2 regions of the Sulfitobacter sp. W074 genome follow, and region 1 is predicted to be linked to the other one. Evidence: riboswitches for the same ligand, from Rfam matches in the RefSeq annotation. Region 1 holds a riboswitch; the other holds the start of a gene.

Region 1 (3,400 bases):
TCGAGGGCCAGATGGACGATGACCGCGCCCGCGAGGCGGGGTTGGACCTGTCAGATCCCTATCTGCGCATGGTGCTGAAACTGGCCTCCCAGATGATCGGCATGCCGCGCCACCTGAGCCAGCACGTCGGCGGTTTCATCCTGACCGAACGCCCCCTGACCGAGATCGTCCCCATCGGCAACGGCGCCATGCCCGAGCGCAGTTTCATCGAATGGGACAAGGACGACATCGACGCGCTGCAAATCTTCAAGGTCGATATCCTCGCCCTTGGCATGCTCACCTGCATCGCCAAATGCTTTGATCTGATCGAGGCGCATTACGACCGCCCGCTGGAACTGGCCACGGTCCCGGTGGAGGATCACGAGGACGACGCCACAGGGCGACCCACCTACGACATGCTCTGCCGGGGCGACAGTCTGGGCGTCTTTCAGGTCGAAAGCCGCGCGCAGATGGCGATGCTGCCGAAGCTGCGCCCCCGCGTGTTCTATGATCTGGTGATCGAGGTCGCCATCGTCCGCCCCGGCCCGATCCAAGGCGACATGGTCCACCCCTACCTGCGCCGCCGCCAGGGGATGGAGAGCGTCGTCTACCCCGCCCCCGGCCCGGCCTATCCGCAGGACGAGTTGTTCAGCATCCTCAGCCGGACGCTGGGCGTGCCGATCTTTCAAGAACAGGCGATGAAGATATCCATCGACGCGGCACAGTTTTCCCCGACCGAGGCGAACGAGCTGCGCAAGGCCATGGCCACCTTCCGCTCGCGCGGGACGATTGAAAAGCTACAAGACAAGATGGTGGGCCGGATGACCAACCGCGGCTATGACCCGGTCTTTGCGCAGCGCTGTTTTGACCAGATCAAGGGGTTCGGCGAATATGGCTTCCCCGAGAGCCATGCGGCGAGTTTTGCCAAGCTGGTCTATGTGTCCTCATGGATGAAATGCCACTACCCGGCGGCCTTTGCCTGCGCGCTGCTGAACTCGCAGCCGATGGGGTTTTACGCCCCCGCCCAGATCGTGCGCGACGCCCGCGAGCATCAGGTCGAGGTGCGCGCGGTTGATGTGAATTACTCCGACTGGAACTGCACGCTGGAGCCCTGCGGCGACGGTTTTGCCCTGCGGCTGGGGCTGCGCATGGTGGACGGGTTGCAGGAAAAAGCCGCCGCGCGGATCATGGACCGGCGCGAGGCGCCTTTTGCGGATGTCGAAGACCTCAAGTCTCGCGCCGGGCTCGATGCCAAGGCGATCCGTCAACTGGCCGCCGCCGACACGATGCGCAGCATGGGGATCGACCGGCGTCAGGCGCTCTGGCAGGCCCAAGGGCTGCGCGACGCGCCCGCCTTGCCGATCTTTGACCATGCGGAGGCCGCGGCTCAGGGGCCGGAGCCGGAGGTCACCTTGCCGGTGATGCCGAAGGCCGAACAGGTCGTGGCCGACTACCAAACGCTGCGCCTGTCGCTGAAGGCGCATCCGATGTCCTTTTACCGCTCCAGCCTCGCCGCGCAGGGGTTTGCTTCGGCCCGCGATTTGGCACGCATGGGGCATGGGCGACGGGTCAAGCTCGCCGGGCTGGTGCTGGTGCGGCAAAAGCCGGGCAGCGCCAAGGGGGTCTGTTTCATCACGCTGGAGGATGAATGCGGCGTGGCGAACCTCGTGATCTGGCCTAATATGTTCAAGCTTTACCGCCCCACGATCATGGCCGCGCGGCTGCTGGTGGTCGAAGGGCGCGTGCAGACCGACGGGCGGGTGATCCATGTGGTGGCCGACCGGCTTAAGGACCGCTCTGACAGGCTTGCTTCGCTGTCGGACGCACCGATGCCCGGCATCACCACGCGGGGTGATCACCCGACCCATCCGCTGCCCGGTCAGGTGGCGATGCATAGCCATCCGCGCGACGCGCGTGTGATCCCGAAGTCGCGGGATTTTCATTAACGAATCTTCATGTATTTGATGAAGTGTGACTCGCAAATAGTTGATACAGAACGACAACTCATAAATTAACCATCACCAGTTGACCCTGCCAGCCCGCCTCGCTAGCCTGCCCGCAATCCGTTGGGGTGCCGCAAGGCTGAGAGGTGAAAACCGACCCATCGAACCTGATCCGGGTCGTACCGGCGTAGGGAACGGAACCAAGCATCGGCCCCACGCGGCCCGTCGTTTATCCCGTATCCACACGCCCTTGGCCCATCTAACACATGGGGGCCAAATGGCTTTTCAAGCACTGACGATTGCGGGGTCCGACAGCGGCGGCGGGGCGGGGATTCAGGCCGATCTGAAGACCTTCAGCGCGCTTGGCGTCTATGGGGCCAGCGTGCTCACCGCCGTGACGGCGCAGAACACACGCGCGGTGACCGGGGTTGAGATGATCTCTCCCGCGATGATCCGGGCGCAGATGGCGGCGGTCTTTGACGATCTGGCGATCGGTGCGGTGAAAATCGGCATGTTGGGCGATCCTGAAACGATCACTGCCGTGGCCGAGGGGCTGGCGGGCTGCGCCGCGCCTGTGGTGCTCGACCCGGTGATGGTGGCAAAATCCGGCGATGCGCTGCTCTCTGCCGAGGCGGTGGCGACACTGCGCGACCGGATGCTGCCCTTGGCCCATGTACTAACGCCAAACCTGCCCGAGGCCGCACGGCTGCTGGACAGGCCGGAAGCCACCAATGAGGCCACCATGCTGGAACAGGGCCGCGCCCTGCTCTCTGCCGGTCCCGGCGCGGTGCTGATGAAGGGCGGGCATGGCAAGGGGGAGACCTGCGTCGATCTGCTGATCACCGCGGCTGAAACCCTGCGCCTTTCCGCGCCCCGCCAGCACACCGCCAACACCCACGGCACCGGCTGCACCCTTTCCGCCGCCATCGCCGCGGGGCTGGCGCGGGGGCAAACGTTGCCGCAGGCCGTGCAGGCTGCGCATGCCTATCTGCAACGCGCCATTGCCGCGGCGGATGCGCTGAACATTGGGCATGGCCACGGCCCGGTGCATCATTTCCACGCGGTTTGGCCCCATGAGTGACGTCACCATCATCGGCGCAGGCGTTGCGGGGCTTTGGGCCGCGCGGGCCTGTCTGGCGCAGGGGCTGCGGCCCCGGTTGGTCGACCGCAAAGGCACGCCCGGGCCGCATGGCTGTTCATGGTGGGCGGGCGGGATGCTCGCCCCCTTCTGCGAAGGCGCGCTGAGCGAGCCTGCGGTGGTGACCAACGGGCGGCGTGCCGCGGCGCTCTGGTCTGAGATCACCGAGGTCACCCATAGGGGCACGCTGGTCCTCGCCCCGGAACGGGACCGCGCTGAAATCCAGCGGTTCGCCGACCGGACCGACGGCCACACCCCTTGCGACGCCGAGGCCATCGCGGCGGTCGAGCACGAGCTTACCGGGCGTCATCGGCGCGGGCTGTTCTTTGAGGAGGAAGCG
Region 2 (3,400 bases), 1.3 Mb from region 1:
ATGGGCCAGAACGACGCCATGCAGCCCGTAGATCGACACGGGCGGCAGGCCCAGAGCCGCGCCAAATTGGTTCAGCACGCCCGAGCGGCCAAAGACCGTCAGCAGCCCCAGCACCGCCACGATCACCGGCAGGATAAACGGCGCGCCGAGCAATGTGATCAACGCCCCACGCCCCCAAAACTGCCGCCGCGCCAAGGCGCGGGCCACCGGCACGGCCAGCAGCACAGACAGCACCGCCGACCAGACCGCCTGCGTCACGGTAAAACGCACCGCCGCCCAGTCCGCCGCGCCGAGCCCTGCCCCCACATCGGCCGCCATGAAAACGGCGACCAGGGCGGCGAGGATCAGGCCCGCGACCAGAGCGGCGGCGAAAAGCCCCGTCTTGCTGCTTAGCGCGACAGCGCGGTCAGCCATTCGTCCAAAGCCTCTTCACGGAGCGCGGGGACTTCGCCGTTCGGCACCAACAGCGCCTTGCCGGGCTGGATCATCCCGTCAAACCCTTCGGGCAGACCGCCTTCGGGCGTCACGGCGGGGTACATCCAGTTGGTCGTCGGCAGCACCGATTGCGCGGCGTCAGAGACGAGGTATTGCAGAAACTGATCGGCCAGCTCCGGCTGATCCGACCCCGCGAGCTTCCCCGCCACTTCGATCTGCATGTAGTGGCCTTCGTCAAACAGCGCCGCTGTCTTGCTGTCATCCTCCTCTGCGATCAGGTGATAGGCGGGGGATGTGGTGTAGCTCAGCACCATGTCGGCCTCGCCTTCGAGGAACAGGCCGTAGGCCTCGGACCAGCCCTTGGTGACGGTCACGACGTTATCCGCCAGTCCTGCCCAAACCTCGGGCGCCTCATCGCCATAGGCCGTTTTGACCCACATCAGCAGACCCAGACCGGGGGTTGAGGAGCGCGGGTCTTGGATGACGATCTTCAAATCGCTCTCGGCCAGCGCTTTGAAATCGGTGGGCGCGGAGAGGTCCGTGCCATGGACAAAAGCGAAGTAGCCCCAGTCATAGGGGACGAAGACGTCATCTTCCCAAGTGATCGGCAGATCATAGTCAGCCTGCAACCCGCTCGGCGCGAACAGCTCAGTCTCCTTCGCCGCCGCGACAAGGCTGGTGTCGAGCCCCAGTACGATATCCGCGTCAGAGCGCGCGCCCTCAAGCTTGAGCCGCGCCAGCAGTGCCGCGCCATCGCCCATGCCAACGAATTTCAGGTCGCAGCCGCATTCGGCCTCGAACCCCTCTTCGATGGCCGGGCCGGGGCCCCATTCGGTGACGAAACTGTCGTAGGTATAGACCGTCAATTCAGGCGTTTCGGCCCATGCAGCCGATGCGCCCAAGACGCCCGCAGCAAGTGTAAGATACTTCATTGCATCCTCCTTTTGCGGCGAAAGGTAAAAGGTGGATGTCTGTCCGGACCTTCCCTCCGCCGGTGTTAACCGGTTCAGGTTCAACGGGTCCGCACAACACGTACATCTCAGCCCAAAGGCCCCCCGAGGTAGCGTCAGGGGTAGATGCCCCCCACACAATTGGCAAGGCAAATCCCCTTGAGGCAGGGCGCTGCCCCGGCTAAGGGTTTGACAACAGGAGGTCCGCCCATGTCGATCAACAGCTTTGGCCATCTTTACCGGGTCACCACATGGGGCGAAAGCCACGGTCCCGCCCTTGGCGCCACGATTGATGGCTGCCCCCCCGGCGTGCCGATTGACGAGGGCATGATCCAGCAGTGGTTGGACAAGCGCAAACCGGGCCAGAACAAATACACCACGCAGCGGCGTGAGGCGGATGAGGTGCGGATTCTGTCGGGCACCTTTGAGGGCGTCACGACAGGCACGCCGATCCAGTTGATGATCGAAAACACCGATCAGCGCTCCAAAGACTACGGCGATATCAAGGACAAGTTCCGCCCCGGTCATGCCGACATCACCTATTTCCAGAAATACGGCATCCGCGACTATCGCGGGGGTGGGCGTTCCTCGGCGCGCGAAACGGCGGCGCGGGTGGCGGCGGGCGGTCTGGCGCGCGAGGCGATCAAGGCGCTGGCCCCGAACCTGCAGATCACCGGCTATATGGTGCAGATGGGTCCGCATAAGATCGACCGGGATGCGTTCGATTGGGACCAGATCGAGCAGAACCCGTTTTGGGTGCCCGATGCCAAGGCGGCGGACGACTGGGCCGCGTATCTCGACGGGCTGCGCAAGTCCGGCAGCAGCGTGGGTGCGATCATCGAAGTCACCGCGCGCGGCGTGCCTGCGGGGCTCGGCGCGCCGGTCTATGGCAAGCTCGACACCGATCTGGCCGCCGCGATGATGAGCATCAATGCCGTCAAAGGCGTGGAAATCGGCGAAGGCATGTCAGCCGCGATGCTGACCGGAGAGCTGAACGCGGACGAGATCACCATGGGGCCAGAGGGGCCGGAATATTCCTCCAACCATGCGGGCGGCATCTTGGGCGGGATCAGCACCGGGCAGGATGTGGTCGTGCGTTTCGCGGTGAAGCCGACCTCAAGTATCCTGACCACGCGGCGCACCATCACCAAACAAGGCGAAGAGACCGAGATCATCACCAAAGGCCGCCATGATCCCTGTGTTGGTATCCGCGCGGTGCCGGTGGGCGAGGCGATGATGGCCTGCGTGCTGCTGGATCACCTGCTGCTGCACCGCGGTCAGATCGGCACTAACCGCGGACGGATCGGCCCCGAAGCATGAGGACCAGAGCATGAAAGTCGATGATTTCTCCGCCCGCCCCGCCCTTGGCGTCGGGCTGAAGATCACGGCGATCCTGCTCTTTACCTGCATGTCTGCGATCATCAAATCGCTGGCCGACGATGTGCCCGCGGGCGAGTCGGTCTTCTTCCGCTCCTTCTTTGCCATTCCGGTGATCCTGATCTGGCTGGCGCAACGCGGCAAACTGAAAAGCGGGCTGAAGACGAAAAACCCGATGGGCCATGTCTGGCGCGGGCTTTTCGGCACCACGGCAATGGGGCTGACCTTTACCGGCCTTGGCCTGCTGCCCCTGCCCGAGGTCACCGCCATCGGCTTTGCCACACCGATTTTCACTGTGATCCTTGCCGCCGTGTTGCTGGGCGAACAGATCCGTCTGATCCGCGTGACTGCCGTGGCGATCGGGCTGGTCGGGGTGATGATCATCCTCTGGCCGCGTTTCAGCAGCATCGGTACGATGGAACAGACAGCCACGATTGGTGCGCTGTTGATCCTGATGGCGACGATGGTGCGCAGCCTTGTGCAGATCCACATCCGGCAATTGGTGCAGAACGAAGACACGGCGGCGATCGTCTTTTACTTTTCCGTCACTGCATCGGTCTTGGCGCTTTTCACCCTGCCCTTCGGCTGGGTCATGCCTGATCTGCAAACCTTTGGCTTGCTGGTGTTGGCAGGGTTAA

The links. Region 1 has a riboswitch for thiamine pyrophosphate ahead of thiD (bifunctional hydroxymethylpyrimidine kinase/phosphomethylpyrimidine kinase). Riboswitches for the same ligand answer to the same signal wherever they lie in the genome.
Region 2: linked by a shared signal. The riboswitch ahead of thiB (thiamine ABC transporter substrate binding subunit) and the one ahead of thiD (bifunctional hydroxymethylpyrimidine kinase/phosphomethylpyrimidine kinase) in region 1 are both predicted to bind thiamine pyrophosphate.

The regions. Positions count from the first base shown of each region.
Region 1 covers NZ_CP081130.1:1,545,541-1,548,940, reverse strand. The annotation lists gene K3762_RS07665 (error-prone DNA polymerase) at 1-1,925, shown strand, start outside; TPP riboswitch at 2,037-2,133, shown strand; gene thiD (bifunctional hydroxymethylpyrimidine kinase/phosphomethylpyrimidine kinase) at 2,200-3,003, shown strand; gene K3762_RS07655 (FAD-dependent oxidoreductase) at 2,996-3,400, shown strand, end outside.
Region 2 covers NZ_CP081130.1:199,201-202,600, reverse strand. The annotation lists gene K3762_RS00955 (thiamine/thiamine pyrophosphate ABC transporter permease ThiP) at 1-414, opposite strand, end outside; gene thiB (thiamine ABC transporter substrate binding subunit) at 390-1,367, opposite strand; TPP riboswitch at 1,402-1,503, opposite strand; gene aroC (chorismate synthase) at 1,596-2,705, shown strand; gene K3762_RS00940 (DMT family transporter) at 2,716-3,400, shown strand, end outside.